One region of the Arthrobacter sp. NQ4 genome, then DNA from elsewhere that is predicted to be linked to it. Evidence: riboswitches for the same ligand, from Rfam matches in the RefSeq annotation. Region 1 holds a riboswitch; each other region holds the start of a gene.

Region 1 (5,636 bases):
AACCTCGAACTGGCAGCGGTGCTGGCGGGCACGGCGGCGCTGTACTTATGGAATCTCGGGGCGTCCGGCTGGGCCAACGCCTTCTACTCCGCCGCGGCCCAGGCGGGTTCGCAGGACTGGACGGCCTGGTTCTTCGGTTCCTCGGACGCCGCCAACTCCATCACGGTGGACAAGCCGCCGGCCTCCCTGTGGGTCATGGGGTTGTCGGTCCGGCTGTTTGGGCTGAACCCGTGGAGCATCCTGGTTCCGCAGGCGCTGATGGGCGTAGCGGCCGCCTGGCTGCTCTACCTGTCCGTGCGCCGGACCGCGGTGCATGCCACCGGAGATGCCACCACTGCCCACCGGGCGGGCTTGCTGGGAGCCGCGGTGTTGGCCCTCACCCCGGTTGCCACGCTGATGTTCCGGTTCAACAACCCGGATGCCTTGCTGGTGCTGCTCATGACGGCGGCCGCGTACGCGGTCCTCCGCGCGGTCCAGGAGGACCGGTTGCGCTGGTTCCTGCTGGCCGGGGTGTTCCTGGGCTTTGGGTTCCTGGCCAAGCAACTGCAGGTCCTGCTGGTGGTTCCCGGTTTTGCCGTGGCCTACGCGGTTGCGGGGCCGGGCAGGCTGGGCCGGCGCCTGCTGCGGCTGGCCGCGGCCGGGGCGGCGATGGTGGTTTCCGCGGGCTGGTGGCTCGTGGCCGTGCAGCTGACGCCGGCCGGCATGCGGCCCTACATCGGCGGTTCGCAGGACAACTCCATCCTGGAGCTGACCCTCGGCTACAACGGACTGGGCAGGCTGACGGGCGACGAAACGGGCAGCGTGGGCGGCGGCAACGGCTGGGGCGTTCCGGGCCTGTTCCGGATGTTCAACAACGAGTTCGGTGGCCAGATCGCCTGGCTGCTGCCTTCCGCCCTGATCCTTGCGGCCGGCCTGCTGTGGGTCGGCCGGCGGGCACCGCGGACGGATCCGGTGCGCGCGTCCGTGCTGGTCTGGGGCTCCTGGGTGCTGGTGACCGGCCTGGTGTTCAGCTTCATGGCGGGCATCATCCACCCCTACTACGCCGTGGCGCTGGCGCCGGGCATCGCCGGGCTGACCGGCCTGGGCGCAGTCCTGCTGTGGCAGCACAGGCAGCAGGCGGCCGCCGCAATCGTGCTCGGGGCCGCAGTGGCCGCGGCAGCCCTGACGGCATTCTCCCTGCTGGGCACCACCTCGGCCTACGGTCCGTGGCTGCGCTGGGTGGTCCTTGCAGGCGGGCTGGCCGGGGCAGCAGGAGCGGGCTTCAGCAAGTTCCTGGGCATGCGTTCGGTGCAGCGGGCGACGGCGGCCCTGGCCATCACGGCGTCGCTCGCCGGACCGCTGGCCTACTCCATCTCCACGGCGTCCACAGCGCACAGCGGGGCAATCGTCAGTGCCGGCCCCACGGCCGGCTTCGGCGCTGGGCCGGGCGGTGCTCCCGCCGGCGTCCGGAACAGCCGGAACGGGTCCGGCCCGAACAGCACCGGCGGTTCAAGTATTGCGGGACAGGGGAACACCAACCAGGGCAGTGCGGGGCAGGGCTTCCGGCAGCCAAACGCCCAGGGCGGCGCGGGCTTCGCGGGTGGCCGCGGGGGTGGCGTGGGTGGCCTCCTGGGTGCCCCCACGCCGTCGGCTGACCTGGTCGCCGCGCTCAAGAGCAGCGCCTCAAGCTACACGTGGGCCGCGGCCGTGGTGGGCTCCAACAACGCCGCAGGTTACCAACTGGCAACGGAGCTGCCGGTCATGGCGGTGGGCGGCTTCAACGGCACCGACCCCTCCCCCACGTTGGCGCAGTTCCAGGACCTGGTAGCCCGGGGAGAGATCCATTACTTTATCGGTGGCGGAGCCATGCGCTCCACCACCGGTTCGGACGCTGCCACCCGGATCGCGGAGTGGGTGGCAGCCAATTTCACGTCGCAGATCATGGGCGGCACTACGGTCTACGAACTGACCGGCCACTAGCGGAGGACGCCCCGGGGACCCGGCCTTGGGCTGCATGATGCTCTGGCACGCGAGTGCCCGGGGTGAATGGTGCCCGGGGGCCCGGCAGTCCATTACGGGGATACTCCCGGCGCAGTCAGACAACCCGACGCGCTGCCGGCCGTGACTTCCGTTACCTAAATGTGACTTTCATTTAATCTTCCTGTACCGTCGATTGGGTGCGGTCCCCGTTCGGGCCGCATATCCCGGGTTGACGCCAAGCTCTGCCGCTTCCCCGGATTTCCGATTGAGCAACGGCAGAGGCGGGGGACCCACCGTCCCGGGCAATGATTGCCCTTGGGGTTAAGCCAGTACGTGATTTTTCCGTACGGCCGGATGCCCTCATCCGAACCCGACAGCTAACTCCGCAGGTGTGAGAGGCGATCAATCATGTCCAAAAACACGGCAGAAGCACGCCTGCATGCCAAGGCTAAACATAAGGCCACGCAGCAGGCAAAGAAAACCACCCTCGGCCGCAGGGCCGGAATCCTCGCAGTATCCTGCGCGGTGCTGGTTGGGGTCGGCGCAGCCGGCCAGGCCACCAGCAGCATGGCCCCGGTGTCATCGACCCAGGCAACCCAGGCAGCGTCCGATGCCCAGATGAGCATCGAGAAGAGCGAGATCCGCTCCAACCCGGTGGAGAGCCCCGCTCCCGCCGCAATCGCAGTGGCGCCCCAGGCGGCGGAGCCCGCTCCCGCGGCCCCGGCACCCGCCGCCCCCGCGCCGGCCGCGCCAGCGCCTGCACCGGCACCTGCACCCGAGCCCGCCCCGGCTCCTGAGCCGGCACCCGCCGTCGCGGTCAACGACCCCGCTGGCGCCCAGGCCTACGCCGCCAGCCAGCTGGCCACATTCGGCTGGGGACCGGACCAGATGCAGTGCCTGCAGACCCTGTGGACCAAGGAATCCGACTGGACCACCACGGCCACCAATCCCAGCAGCGGGGCGTACGGAATCGTCCAATCCCTCCCGGCCGAGAAGATGGCCAGCTCCGGCGCGGACTACCTCACCAACTACCGCACCCAGATCAACTGGGGCCTGGATTACATCAAGAAGAGCTATGCCTCCCCGTGCGGTGCGCTCAACTTCCACCTGGCGCACAACTGGTACTAGGCACCGCTCCCCTGCGGCTGCGCGTCGAAGGACCACCCTCCGCGGAGCCTGCCCTGCATTGACCGCGGCCGACGGCGCGTCCCTGCTCTCCGCCGTCGTACGCCTTGGGCAGGGGCACAACAGAGCATTGCAGCATCACCACTGCCCGCATCCAAACGGATGCGGGCAGTGGTGTTTTAACCCCAGGCTGTCTTAACCCCGGGTTGAGCTGCAGTGCCCTATGGTGCGGACGTTAGGGTCGCGGTGGTTGGGGTTGCGGAGCCTGTGATTGCGGTGCTTTCGGTTGCGTCCGGCCCGGCGTTCCGCCACGGGATGTACTGGACGGACCACTTGTTGCCGTCCGGATCGGCGAAGTACACGAAGTGGCCCCACGGCAGCACTTCGATATCACTGACGTCCACACCGTTGTTCTTCAGGTGGTCGTGTGCGGCCTGGATGTCGTCCACCACCAGCTGCAGGTTTGACCCCGTGCCCGGAGTTGCGTCCACCAGCCCCTCCCCCAAACAGATGGAGCAGGCGGATCCGGGCGGCGTCAGCTGCACAAAGCGGATGTCGTCCGAAGGCCGCTCGTCATAGTCGGCGTTGAAGCCCACCCTGTTGACGTAGAAATCCTTGGCGCGGTCGACGTCGGACACGGGGACAAAGACAAGTTCGAGTTTCCAGTCCATCCGCACAGGCTAGCGGCGGTGATCCTGCCGGAAAAGGGGGAAGGCTACCCTGCGATGCCGTACAGGCGGTCGCCGGCATCGCCCAGGCCGGGAACGATGTAGGACTTCTCGTTGAGCTTCTCGTCGATGGAGGCCAGGACGATGTGCACGTTCGCGTCGCCCAGTTCCTCCTCCAGCTTGGCCAGGCCCTCCGGGGCCGCCAGCAGGCAGATGCAGGTGACGTCGGACGCGCCCCGCTTGAAGAGGAACTTGATGGCCTCGCGCAGAGTGCCGCCGGTGGCCAGCATGGGGTCCAGGACGAATACCTGGCGGCCGGTCAGGTCCTCCGGCAGGCGCTCCGCGTAGGTGATGATGTCCAGCGTCTCCTCGTCCCGGGCCATGCCCAGGAAGCCAACCTCGGCGGTGGGGACCAGCTTGGTCATGCCCTCCAGCATGCCCAGGCCTGCGCGCAGGATGGGGACTACCAGCGGGGTGGGCTTGGTGAACGCCGTGCCAATGGTGGTGCTGACGGGGGTTTCGATGGTGACGGGCTCCGTGCGGACCTCCCGCGTGGCTTCGTAGGCCAGCAGGGTCACCAGCTCTTCCGTCAGCTGGCGGAAGACCGGCGACGGCGTGTTCTTGTCCCGCAGGACGGTGAGCTTGTGGGCGACCAGGGGGTGGTCAACAACGAGAGTACGCATCCCCCAAAACTATCATCCGGCGGTGTCCTTGTTGTGGCTGCCGTGGGCATGCTCGTTGCCGTCCCCGCCGTGGTGGTGCACTTCCTCTGCCACCACGTCACGGACGATCGGACGGTCGAACGACGGAGCCGCACCGGCGTGCTCCCGCCTGCGGACCAGGTGGAACAGCCTGTGGGCCAGGATCACCACGCCCACCCAGGTGAGGCCCAGCAGCCACCCTGCCATGACGTCCGTCAGCCAGTGGTGGCCTAGGAAGACGCGGCTGAGCCCCATGGCGATGATGAAGAGCGCGCCGGCCGTGATGGCGGTGACGCGCACCAGCATGGTGTTGAACTGGAGGCAGATGAGGTACACCACCAGGCTGATCACCACGGTGGTATTCAGGGTGTGGCCGCTGGGGAAGGAGGGTGAATCCTCGTAGGGGGGCACCGCGTCCGCATGGTCCGGGCGGGTGCGGCCCACCAGTTTCTTGCCAAAGGTGGTGGCCATAATGGAGACCCCCGCCGCACCGCCGATCAGGACGAGCGGGCGCCAGTTCCGGCTGAGGAACGTCAGCCAGGCGGTCAGGATACTGGCAAGGATGGGCATGCCGATGCCGCCGCCGATGTTGGTGAAGCCGGTCACGAACGCATCAAGTCCGGGGCTGCGCAGGCTCTCGGCCAGGGCCAGGGCAGGTTTGTCCAGGTTGGCCAGGCCGGCAGAATCCACCACGTTGTCGTACACCTCGGCACCCAGCAGTGCCAGGGACACGATGATGACGCCGCCCACAAGGATGGTGAGGACGAGCGCCGCGTAAGGTTTGAACCAGAGACCTAGCCGATCCCGAAGAGTGTCCATGGTGCCTCCCGGCATCCGTAAGTAACCTGAGTATCCCCGAAACTATCATTGAGCCATGCCGTTGCCCGAAAAGAAACATGATGCCTGGATGGGCCTTGCCCTGGCGGAAGCCCGCAGGGCACTCGCCACGGAGGATGTTCCCATCGGCGCCGTGGTGATAGGGCCCGACGGCGGGGTGCTGGGTTCCGGCCGGAACCAGCGGGAGGAACTGGGCGACCCTACGGCCCATGCCGAGGTGGTAGCCATCCGTGAAGCGGCGGCACGGCTGCAGGAACAGGCACGGCTCGACGGCGGCCGCGGCGACGGGTGGCGGTTGTCCGACTGCACGCTGGTGGTCACGCTGGAACCCTGCGCGATGTGTGCC
Region 2 (5,636 bases), on a different contig from region 1:
CCGGTGTGGGGCGCCGCCCTGCGATGACGAAGCGGGCGTCCGGGACCTCCCGCCACACGAGCGGCGCGATCCTGTTGACCAGTACCGTGGCGCTGTCCACGTTCGGCGCGTAGTTCAGGCTGCCTGCGAAGCACACCACGGGGGCTTGCCGCTCCCGGCGGGGACCGGTGGCCACCGCCGTGCCGTTGGGGATGCTCGTGACCGGCCTGCCCAGCGTGGCGGACCAGGCCGCTGCGTCCTGGGCTCCGACGGTCAGGAGCCTGGCCCGGGGCGGCAGCTGACGTTCAGCTCGGGCTGCCAATTGTTCGCGCAGCCGGTAGGCGGGTCGGAAGGTACGGGCGATGGCGGTGTCCATGCCGGCCCGGATGGACCAAGGGTCCACTGTCTGCAGCACCAGGGGACCGGTGACGCAGTGGGACAGGAAGAGGGCATGGGGGCCATGGATCAGGGTGGCGTCCCGGCTTGCGGACAACCGGGCCGCGGCGGCGCGGGCGGAGGGGGTGGACCGCCGATGTTTTCCTAATCCGGTGAGCCCGCCCATGGAGCGGGCAAAGGCCGAAAGTTCCTCGCGCGGGGCCAGTTCGTACACGGTATCGCAGCGGTTCCTGATGTCTGCCGGAACCGGAACAGGACCCGAGAAAGTCAGCAGCGTGACGGCAACGGCAGGGGCGAGGTGCAGGATCACTTCGTACGGGATCATCGAGCTTCCATCCCCCAGTTCCGGATCCCGGTTGGGCACGCTTTCCGTCACGTACAGGAGCTTCATTGCAAGAGTGTACTGGATCACACCGTCCCCGGAGGGTTGCTTTAGGCAACCTTGAGGGAAGCCGAAAAAGGGCGACGGCGGGAGGTCCCGCCGTCGCCCTTTCACCTGGGTGCGTGGCCTGCTACTGCCAGGCGCGCACGTAGTCCACCATCATCTGGGACGGCGCGCCGTAGGCCGGGTTCGTGGAGGAGGCGCCGACATTCAGCACGATGTACTGCGGGGCATTTCCGTCGTCGGTGGGGTAGGACTTGACCTTGACGCCGTCGAAGTACACGTCAGAGGAGTTTGCCATCCGGTGCAGGCCAAAGGTGTGGTACTCGTTGGCCCAGTTGCCGCCCACGCCGCCCTGGTTGTGGGAGCCGGAACCGGAGTGGTAGTTCACGGTCATCTTGGCCTGCAGGACCTCGGCGATGTCATTTTCGCCGGTGGCCGGCCACGACTGTCCGGTGGTCCAGAAGGCAGGCCAGTTGTAGAGGCCGTTGGCGTTGCCAGGGAACTTGATCCTGGCCTCGACGTAGCCGGTGGTGAACTGGAAGCCGGTCCCCGCCCCGCCCTTCGGGTTGGTGGATACCAGTCCGCCGGAGGTGGATGAGCTGAGCCCCAGGGCCAGGTTTCCGTTGGCCACGGAGACGTTCGCCGGGCTGGTGGAGACCTTGTTCATGGTTCCGCAACCGGGGGAGAACCAGCAGCCGGACCACTTCGCGGTGTCCAGTCCGGCCCCGTTGAACTCGTCGGCGAAGGTCATGGTCCAGTTCCCCGGGACCCCGGCGGGCGCAGGCGTCCCGGTGCTGGCCAGCTGTGCCGCCGCGGGCGCCACAGCGATGGGTGCTTCGGAGGGAGGGGCAGGGGCAGCGGGTGCCGGTACTGCTGCGGGGGCAGGTGCCGGTGCCTCTGCCGGCGAAGGAGCGGCGGCAGGAGCGGCCTCGACTGCCGGGACTGGCGTTGGAGCGGGGACCGGAATGTCCGGAGTTTGGGTGGGTGCGGCGCTGCCGGCATCCCCTGCACTCGCCACCCGCGCCACGTCAGCGGTTCCGTCACCGTGGGTCAGGCCCAGGCCAAGGGAACCTGCTCCGAGGAGTGCTGCGGCAAGACCGGCGGCAAGGGGCCAGCCGCGGAGCGCCCGGGCCGGAGCACCGGACTTGAAGGCCGGGGATGTCCAGGTGTGATCTGTCTCATTTTGATAACGGTGCGCTCGTTTGGCGCTGCCTTTGCGGGGTGCGGGCATGGGGATGCTACCTCTCGTCGCCTGCGGAGTTAGCTGTCGGGTTCGAATGAGGGCATTCGGCCGCGTGCTGCGGCTTCACCCCAAGGGCAGGCGCGTTGCCGTGCCCGGGACGCTTGGGTCCCCCGCCTCTGCCTGGAATCTGGTGATAATCACGGACGCGGCAGAGTTGGGCGGCATCCGGGACTGGAGCCGGCTGGGGGCGGCCCCCGGACGACCGTACACGAAAAGGGTCTGCGAATCACAATTAGGTAACGGACCTCACCTGCGTTGGCGTGGCGCTCCCCTGTCGGTAAAAGTGCATTGGTATGGGCGCCAGTGACGGCAGGGTTTTCCACATGGCTGAACCTGCGGCTGCTGCCCACCTCCACCGGGGCTAGCCTTGGGTCAAGCGCGAATCGCCTATCGGGTCCAAATGCACTAAGATATTGAAGTCTGTGCTGCGTCCTGCCTCCGTTCCGGCGGCAAGGCATTGCATGGAATCGCAAATGAACCTCCTGTTACGGAAATGCCGTAACCGCTTAGCCCAAAGGAGGTGGGTTCACATATGCGTCCTTACGAATTGATGGTAATCATCGACCCCGAGGTCGAAGAGCGTACCGTTGAGCCGTCGCTTCAGAAGTTCCTGAACGTCATCACCAACGATGGTGGAACCATCGAAAAGGTTGACATCTGGGGCCGTCGCCGTCTGGCTTACGACATCAAGAAGAAGTCCGAAGGTATCTACGCCGTGGTGAACTTCACCGCCAAGCCGGAGACCGCCAAGGAACTTGACCGCCAGCTGTCTCTTAACGAGACCATCATGCGCACCAAGATCACCCGCCCCGAAGAGCAGAAGGTTGTTGCTGAGTAATTCAGCACCGTCTTCATTCTTTACCCCGCAGGAAACGCACTCTTCACCCAGGATCGAACAAGGAGGCAGTAGATGGCAGGCGAGACCACCATTACGGTCATCGGTAACCTCACCAATGACCCGGAATTGCGGTTCACACCGTCCGGTTCGGCAGTAGCGAACTTCACCATCGCTTCCACCCCCCGCACCTTTGATCGCCAGTCCAACGAGTGGAAGGACGGGGAAACCCTGTTCCTCCGCGCTGCCGTATGGCGTGAAGCAGCCGAGAACGTCGCCGAATCCCTGACCAAGGGCATGCGCGTCATCGTGACCGGCCGCCTGAAGAGCCGTTCCTACGAAACAAAAGAAGGCGAAAAGCGCACCGTTATCGAGCTTGAGGTCGACGAAATCGGCCCCAGCCTGCGCTACGCCAATGCCAAGGTCAACCGCACCCAGCGCTCCGGCGGACAGGGTGGCGGCGGCTTCGGCGGCGGCAACAGCGGCGGTGGCTTCGGAGGAGGCAACTCTGGTGGAAACCAGGGCGGCAACTCCGGTGGAGGTTGGGGCGGCGGCAACCAGCAGGCTGCACAGGACGATCCCTGGGCTACGCCCGGTGTCTCCAACGCAGGCGGCTGGGGCAACGGCCCCGATTCCGAACCTCCCTTCTAAAACCCAAATAACGGCCCGGCGCCGGGACTGCCCGGGTGCGCCACGCACCCAAGGCACTGCCGCCGTCGGACCACCACCATCCCGTGGATCAATATCCACGGGCTCCCTAGAATAGGAGCTCCACGATGGCTAAGGCTGAACTCCGTAAGCCCAAACCAAAGTCCAACCCCTTGAAGGCCGCTGACATCACTGTCATCGACTACAAGGACGTAGCATTGCTGCGCAAGTTCATCTCCGACCGCGGAAAGATCCGCGCCCGTCGCGTCACTGGCGTCACGGTGCAGGAACAGCGCAAGATCGCCCAGGCAATCAAGAACGCCCGCGAAGTTGCTCTGCTGCCTTACTCCGGCGCTGGCCGCGGCTAAGGAAGGGATTAACTAACATGGCAAAGCTCATTCTGACCCACGAAGTCACCGGTCTCGGTGCTGCCGGCGATGTTGTCGAGGTCAAGGACGGTTACGCACGTAACTACCTGCTGCCCCGCAACTTCGCCCTGACCTGGTCGAAGGGTGGCGAGAAGCAGGTTGAGTCCATCAAGGCTGCCCGCGCCGCCCGCGAGCACGCTTCCCTGGAAGATGCTCAGAAGCAGGCCGCTGCACTGTCCGCCAAGCCGGTCAAGCTCGTCGTCAAGGCCGGCGAGTCCGGCCGCCTGTTCGGCACCGTTAAGCAGGGCGACGTCGCCGACGCTGTTGAGGCCGCTGGCCTTGGCAAGATCGACAAGCGCAAGGTTGAACTGCCCGCACACATCAAGTCGGTCGGTTCCTACCAGGCCAACGTCCGCCTCCACGCTGACGTTGCCGCTGTGATCGAACTGGACGTGGTGGCAGGAAAGTAATTTCCCCACTCCACGTCACGACCCCCGTCGCCGGACTCCGGCGGCGGGGGTCTTTCGTTTGTGCGGTGGTAGCCTGCTCCGGTGAACCCGAACCCCCGCCCCCGCCCCTTCCACCAAGTGGATGTTTTCGCCGGCCTGGCCTACCGTGGCAATCCGCTCGCCGTCGTGCTTGATGCCAAAGGCCTGGACGCGGCGACCATGCAGCACTTCGCCAACTGGACCAACCTCTCGGAAACCACCTTCCTGTTGCCTCCCCGGGATCCCCGCGCCGATTACCGGGTCAGGATTTTCACCGGGAGCGAGGAGTTCCCGTTTGCGGGCCACCCGACTCTGGGCTCTGCCCATACCTGGCTGGAAAGCGGAGGGGTGCCGAAGTCCGACGGCTGCGTGGTGCAGGAATGCGCGGCGGGGCTTGTCCGGATCAAGCGCGACGGCGGGAGGCTGGCTTTCGCCGCGCCGCCCCTGACGCGATCCGGCCCCGTGGAGGAGCCCGTCCGCCGGCAGCTGGCAGCGGCGCTGCGCGTGGCCCCCGGCGACATCGTCGACGCGTGCTGGCTGGTGAACGGGCCGGAATGGATCGGTGTCCTGCTGGAGTCCGCCGGGCAGGTGCTGGCCCTGGAACCGAACCACGCAGCCATGGGCGACCTGAAGATCGGCGTCATAGGACCGCACGCTCCCGGCGCCGGCGCCGACTTTGAGGTGCGCACGTTCCTGCCCGGTGACGCGATGGCCGAGGACCCCGTCACCGGCAGCTTCAATGCCGGTGCAGCCCAATGGCTGATGGGAACCGGCAGGGCGCCGGAGCAGTACGTGGCCTCGCAGGGGACCGTGCTGGGCCGGGCCGGGCGCATCCATGTGAGCGCTGAGGGCGGGGACATCTGGGTGGGCGGCGAATCGACCACGTGCATCCAGGGAACCGTCCTGCTCTGATCAGGGTCCCGCAGAACCTCCGGGAATACTCCGCCACCTGCGGCAGTTCAACGGTATAGATGCAAACGCATGTATGATGATTTGAACGAGCACCAGGAGAATGCCATGGAAACCCGCCGCATCACCGTCCTCTCCGCAGGACTTGGCGTACCCTCATCGAGCCGGCTGCTGGCCGACCAGCTTTCAGCGGCCGCTGCGAGGCAGCTTGAGGCAGGCGGCTACCAGGTGGCCGTGGACGTCGTCGAGCTCCGCGACCTTGCGGTGGACATCGCCAACAACTTCGTCACCGGCTACGCCGCCCCGAGGCTGGCGGACGTCATCGCGGGTGTGGAGGCATCGGACGGAATCATCGCCGTGACCCCGGTCTTCAGCGCCTCCTACA
Region 3 (5,636 bases), on a different contig from region 1:
ACGGGTGCCGGGCTCGGATTTGATGATCGAGGAGGACTCCAGGAAGGGCGCCTTGTTGGTGGCTGCGGCGAACTTTGACCCGAATTCACCGAAGGAGAGGTGCTGGGCCTTCTTCTCCACCAGGCCAAAGCTTGCGATGTCCCAGAACGCCGTGGAGCCGCCAACGCCGAGGACCACCTCATACCCCTCCGGGGCACGGAAGAACTGGCTCAGCCCGTCGCGGACGGATCCGACCAGGTTCTTGACCGGCGCCTGCCGGTGCGAGGTGCCGAGGATGGTCTTGGACGCTGCTGCCAGGGCATCAATCTGTTCCTGGCGGACCTTTGACGGGCCGGCGCCGAACCGCCCGTCCTTGGGCAGGAGGTCGGCGGGGATCGTGATGCTGGTGTCGCTCACAGGTGCTCCAATTCGGCGGGGACGAAAACTTTGGTCCGGACGGGCGGGTAAGGGGTGGCCGGCAGCGCGCGGTGGCTGCGTGGCAGGCCTGTTCCATTCTGCCTGAAGGGCAGTGGGTGCGGGAGCCGGTGCGGGCAAAGTCCAGACAATGAGACGGTCCCGTCCAGGGGTGGCTGCGCAGGGGGCAGCTATTCGGACAAAGTCAAAATAGGCTAAGCTAGCCCCCGGACTACCTCACGGGAACAGAGCGGTACGGTGGGACAACGCAAGGTACTGCGCTCGAGGAGCTGAGCTGGATGACGGATCTGATCGACACTACGGAGATGTACCTCAGGACCATCTTGGAGCTTGAGGAAGAAAACATCGTTGCCCTTCGGGCCCGTATCGCCGAGCGTCTGCGCCACTCCGGCCCCACGGTGTCCCAGACCATCGGCAGGATGGAACGCGACGGACTCGTCGTCGTCTCCGGCGACAGGCACCTGGAACTCACGGACACGGGCCGCAAGCGGGCCACCGAGGTCATGCGCAAGCACCGGCTGGCCGAACGCCTGCTGGCTGACGTCATCGGTTTGGACTGGGCCTACGTGCACGACGAAGCCTGCCGCTGGGAACACGTCATGAGCGAGCGCGTTGAGCGGCGCATCTACGAGATGCTGGACCACCCCACCGAATCGCCCTACGGCAACCCGATCCCCGGCCTCGCCGCCCTGGGCGGACAGCCGGCCACCGGCTCCGCCGACGCGGTCATCAGCCTGGTGGAGGCCATGAAGGGCTACGGCCCCGCCTCTGCCGTGACCATCAGCCGGCTGGCCGAACCCATCCAGGTGGAGCCCGAACTGCTGGCGCAGCTGGACGAAGGCGGGATCCGGCCCGGCGCCGCCGTTGCGCTGGAACGCGTGGGAGATTACATCTCCGTGCGGGTGTCCGGAATCGAAGGGGCACTGGAGCTGCCGCCCGAGGTTGCCGCGCATGTTTTTGTCGCCGTCACCCAGCCCTGAGCCGCGCCTCATACCCCGGCGAAGCGCTTCCACGCAAAGATAACGGAATTGTTACCTAGGGTCTTAAGGCCCTATAGTGGAACCAATCGTTGATACTTAAGCGTTACCCGATCCGGAGCCGAGCTCTGCCAGCGGATCGGGTGCATGAGTCGTTACTGGCAGAGGCGGGGGAACCACAATTGGCAGCGGGGGACTGCCTTGGGGTGAAGTCCGTCAGCAGCAAGCCTCTCCAGTGAAGGATTCTTCCGGGAATACCCCTGTGCAGAAGCTTGCCCATGACGGGCCGGGTCTTTGATCTCTCTGACCCGAATCCGACAGCTAACTCCGCAGGCTTTTCCAGAGAGGAACCCTTCTTGACCATGCAGACCTCCCGGGGCCGCCGCCGCGCGGCAGGCCCCCCTTCGGCACCCCGGGTTGTCGAAGATGTCGCAGCGGAGCGCCCCCGCGATCTGCATCGTGACGCGCGCCGCCGCCGGGGTCCGTTCCGGCAGGTGACGGAGTTTGCCGCCGCCAGCGGCATTGGCCAGAAAGCCGGAATCGCCCTGGCCGCCACCGGCCTGGTGCTGACGGTCACGGTGCCCGCCACCAGCCCCGTCATGGCCACCGATGCCGCCGGCAACGCGCCACTGGCAGCCTCCGCCGTCAGTCCGCAGCCCCAGATTTCCGCTGATATTGGCGCCCAGATCGACTTCAGCCGTTCGGCAGTGGTGACCCAGGCCGACCCCGACGGGAAGCTGAAGCAGCTCCTGAGCGCCCAGTCCGCCGGCTCCGTCACCCGGGCAGCCTCGGCCGGCACCCTGGCCGCACCGCTGGCATCCCTCACCACCGCGTCGCCCTTTGGCTACCGGGTGAGCCCCATCACCGGCGGCTCCGGAGACTTCCACCGCGGCCAGGACTTCGTGGCGCAGTGCGGAACGTCCGTCCTGGCGGCCGCGACCGGCACCGTGACCTTCGCAGGCTGGCACCAGTACGGCGGTGGGAACCGGGTGGTCATCGACCACGGCAACGGGCTGGAGACCACCTACAACCACCTGTCGTCGTTCAACGTCAAGGTGGGACAGACCGTCTCCCGCGGCGAGGTCGTGGCGCTCAGCGGCACCACGGGCGCATCCACCGGCTGCCACCTGCACTTTGAGGTCCAGGTCAACGGCGAAGTGGTCGATCCCATGGGCTGGCTGTAACCGAATGAGTGTGCACTCTCAGATCGCAGCGACCTGCCGTGACCTGAATGTGACATTGAAACAAAACTGCTGTACCGTCTAACTCGCGTCAACTTTTCCGAAGTTGACGCTCTTGAGTGGATTGCCTAACTCTGCCACCGCTCAAGGTCCGTTCGCATTTCATCGTCTGGCAGGGGCGGGGGAACCAATTTTGGCCTTCATTTCCTGAAGGCCTTGGGGTTAAGTCATGAGCTTCCCAGGAAGCAGAGTGGCCGGGTGACTCCCATCCGAATCCGACAGCTCACCTCGCAGGCATTGGGAGAGGCTACCTTCGTGTCTTCACGCCATCATTCTGCGCGCCACCGTGCGCAAACGGTTCGCACCAACCCCCTGGACGCCGTGTCCAAGGCCGTCAGTGCAAATGCCGGGACCGTAGGCCGCCAGGCTGCCGTTGTGGCAGCCGCATCGGGCCTTATCCTGAGCATGGGCCTGCCCGCCACCGCAGCTGACACCACCGCCGGTGTCTCCGCATCCACCGAGTCCGGTTCGGCCCAGATGGCCCTCGCCGTCACCGCCGCCCCCACGGCTACGGTTTCCTTCGAGCGTCCCGCCGTCAAGACCACCGCAGCTCCGAAGGTGGAAGCGGTGCGTCCCCAGTCCACCGCCCCGGCCGTGCGCGACGCCGCTGCCACCGCAGGCCAGGACGCGGCCCCTGCCGCCAAGGCTGCCGAGACTGTCTCCGCCGCAACCTCCGGTATTGCAGCAATCGCCTACACCGGCATCGGCCACTCCTACGTCTGGGGCGGCACCAGCCCCGTTACCGGCTGGGACTGCTCCGGGTTCGTCCAGTGGGTCTACGCCCAGGCCGGCATCAGCATCCCCCGCACCAACGCGTGGAACATCATGACCCCCACCTCCACCCCGCAGCCGGGCGACCTTGTGGTCCAGAACGGCGGCGCGCACGTGGGCATCTACGTCGGCAACGGCATGATGGTCAGCGCACTCAACCCTTCCCAGGGCACGCTGCTCCACTCGCCTGCAGCCACCGGTACCTCGTCGTACTACCACCTCAACAAGTAGTTCTTGGGCTTCACGCTCCAAGGGCTATTTCTTTGCCCAAAGCTTTTTCGCTAGAAACCACATCCCCGTTCGGGATGCGCCGGCGTACCCCCAAGATGCCGGCGCATCCAGCTTCCCTTTGCCTGCTTACACGCGGTTCGAAGGAAAAACGAAAGAGAGAACTGATGACGACTCGTGCTACCGCACGGCACCGCGCCGAGGTCACCAAAACCAACTCGATCTCTGTCATTGCCAAAGCTGTCAGCGACAACGCCGGTGGCATGGGCCGCCAGGCTGCTGTCATCGCTGCTGCTTCCGGCCTGGTCCTGACCAGCGGCATTGCGGCCAACGCTGCCGACACCAACGTCAAGCGCGATTCCGCTCCCGCATCCCAGATGGAAGTTGAATCCGTCGTCGACGCCCCGATCTCCGCGGCTTCCACCATTGCCATCAGCTACGAGAAGCCTGCCGTTACCACCACGCCGGCTCCCGTCGCCGAGCCTGAGCCCGAGGTTCAGGTACAGGAAGCTGCACCTGCCGCCCAGCCGGCTGCTCCCAAGGTCACCGCCAAGGTTGCCACGGCTGCCGCTCCGGCCGCCCCTGCAGCCCAGGCTTCGGCCAGCGGCAAGGGTGCTGCCATCCTGTCCGCAGCCTACGCGCAGCTCGGTGTCATGCAGGACTGCACCATGCTGGTGACCAACTCCCTGGCCGCCGTGGGCATCCACTTCCACGACTGGCCGGCCGGTTACCTGTCCCTGGGCCGCACCGTGAGTGCAGCCGAAGCGCAGCCGGGCGACCTTATCTACTACGCCAACGGCGGCTCGGGCATGGCCCACATCGCTGTGTACGCCGGCAACGGCATGGCCGTCCACGGTGGCTACAACGGAAACCAGACCGTGGTCTTCAGCGCGAACGTGGGTTCCGGCCCCGTCTTCATCCGCGTCAACTAAGCATTCCAGTGGCGGCCTGATCCAGCGCAGGCCGCGAATTGGGCAAGGGACCCCCGCCACCAGGCGGGGGTCCCTTGCGCTTTAGCGGGCTTCTCAAGTGGAGCCCTTGCCTTTCCCGTCTTCGGACCCGATTAGGCTCCGGGGCGGCGATTACCTGATTCTGCATTTCTTTGTTTACTCTTGTGATGTCGATCCATAGCCCGGACATGCCGGGGGCAGCCGGCCCTCGTGCCCCTGACGGGTGCGGCCGTGAAGAGGTAAGTGCATGCGCACTCTCGTTCTGAATGCTGGATATGAACCGCTGGCGGTTATCACTTTCCGCCGGGCGCTGGTGCTTGTGCTCACGGGCAAGGCAAGCGTGGTGGCCGAAGGGGATGACCCGGTGGTAGGGCCCACCGACGTCCTGGGCCGCCCTTCCGTGATCCTCCTCAACCGCTACATCCGGCCCCGGTACAACCACTCGACGGCAGTCAGCCGCAGGGGTGTGCTCCGGCGCGACGGACATAAATGTGCCTACTGCGGCAAGGCGGCGCACACAATCGACCACGTTCACCCGAAGTCCCGGGGCGGTGCCGATTCATGGGAGAACCTTGTGGCCGCCTGCCTGCGGTGCAACAACGTCAAGGGCGACCACACTCCCGCGGAAATGGGCTGGACCCTTCGGTTCGTGCCCGAGCCGCCGCACGGAACGATCTGGCAGATCAAGGAACTGGAGAAGCCGACGCCGGCGTGGGATCCGTTCCTGCTCCCGGAGCGCGCCGCCTGACGCCCTCGCGCTGCCCGGCAGCCCAGCTGATCGCTAGGCTGGGGGAGTGCAAAAGAGCATGTTGGTTTTCGACGCCCTGATCCTCGCCGGGGGACGGTCATCCCGGCTGGGCGGGGTACCCAAGCAGTCCCTGGTCTACCGGGGCCAGACCCTCCTCGAGCGTGCCGTGGCCGCGGCAGCCGGCGCCCGCCACACCGTGGTGGTCGGTGATGCGGGATCCCTGCCGGGGGAGTCCGGGGCCGCGGGTCTGCCGGCCCCGTCCACCCGGCCGTCCACCCTGCTGATGTGCCGCGAGGAGCCGCGGTTC

The links. Region 1 has a riboswitch for cyclic di-AMP ahead of PUN51_RS10785 (hypothetical protein). Riboswitches for the same ligand answer to the same signal wherever they lie in the genome.
Region 2: another riboswitch for cyclic di-AMP. It lies ahead of PUN51_RS15905 (glycoside hydrolase family 16 protein); the one in region 1 lies ahead of PUN51_RS10785 (hypothetical protein).
Region 3: another riboswitch for cyclic di-AMP. It lies ahead of PUN51_RS16785 (C40 family peptidase); the one in region 1 lies ahead of PUN51_RS10785 (hypothetical protein).

What each region holds. Positions count from the first base shown of each region.
Region 1 is NZ_JARETC010000005.1:83,940-89,575, forward strand. Features, by position in the region: gene PUN51_RS10780 (ArnT family glycosyltransferase) at 1-1,959, shown strand, start outside; cyclic di-AMP (ydaO/yuaA leader) riboswitch at 2,201-2,362, shown strand; gene PUN51_RS10785 (hypothetical protein) at 2,368-3,087, shown strand; gene PUN51_RS10790 (glyoxalase superfamily protein) at 3,306-3,755, opposite strand; gene upp (uracil phosphoribosyltransferase) at 3,800-4,435, opposite strand; gene PUN51_RS10800 (phosphatase PAP2 family protein) at 4,448-5,272, opposite strand; gene PUN51_RS10805 (nucleoside deaminase) at 5,328-5,636, shown strand, end outside.
Region 2 is NZ_JARETC010000010.1:47,543-53,178, reverse strand. Features, by position in the region: gene PUN51_RS15910 (glycosyltransferase) at 1-766, opposite strand, end outside; gene PUN51_RS15905 (glycoside hydrolase family 16 protein) at 888-1,991, opposite strand; cyclic di-AMP (ydaO/yuaA leader) riboswitch at 1,995-2,146, opposite strand; gene rpsF (30S ribosomal protein S6) at 2,536-2,841, shown strand; gene PUN51_RS15895 (single-stranded DNA-binding protein) at 2,914-3,489, shown strand; gene rpsR (30S ribosomal protein S18) at 3,615-3,854, shown strand; gene rplI (50S ribosomal protein L9) at 3,872-4,324, shown strand; gene PUN51_RS15880 (PhzF family phenazine biosynthesis protein) at 4,406-5,254, shown strand; gene PUN51_RS15875 (FMN reductase) at 5,360-5,636, shown strand, end outside.
Region 3 is NZ_JARETC010000011.1:86,279-91,914, reverse strand. Features, by position in the region: gene serC (phosphoserine transaminase) at 1-396, opposite strand, end outside; gene PUN51_RS16795 (metal-dependent transcriptional regulator) at 693-1,394, shown strand; cyclic di-AMP (ydaO/yuaA leader) riboswitch at 1,532-1,743, shown strand; gene PUN51_RS16790 (M23 family metallopeptidase) at 1,754-2,575, shown strand; cyclic di-AMP (ydaO/yuaA leader) riboswitch at 2,704-2,883, shown strand; gene PUN51_RS16785 (C40 family peptidase) at 2,954-3,634, shown strand; gene PUN51_RS16780 (NlpC/P60 family protein) at 3,799-4,563, shown strand; gene PUN51_RS16775 (HNH endonuclease) at 4,829-5,329, shown strand; gene mobA (molybdenum cofactor guanylyltransferase) at 5,376-5,636, shown strand, end outside.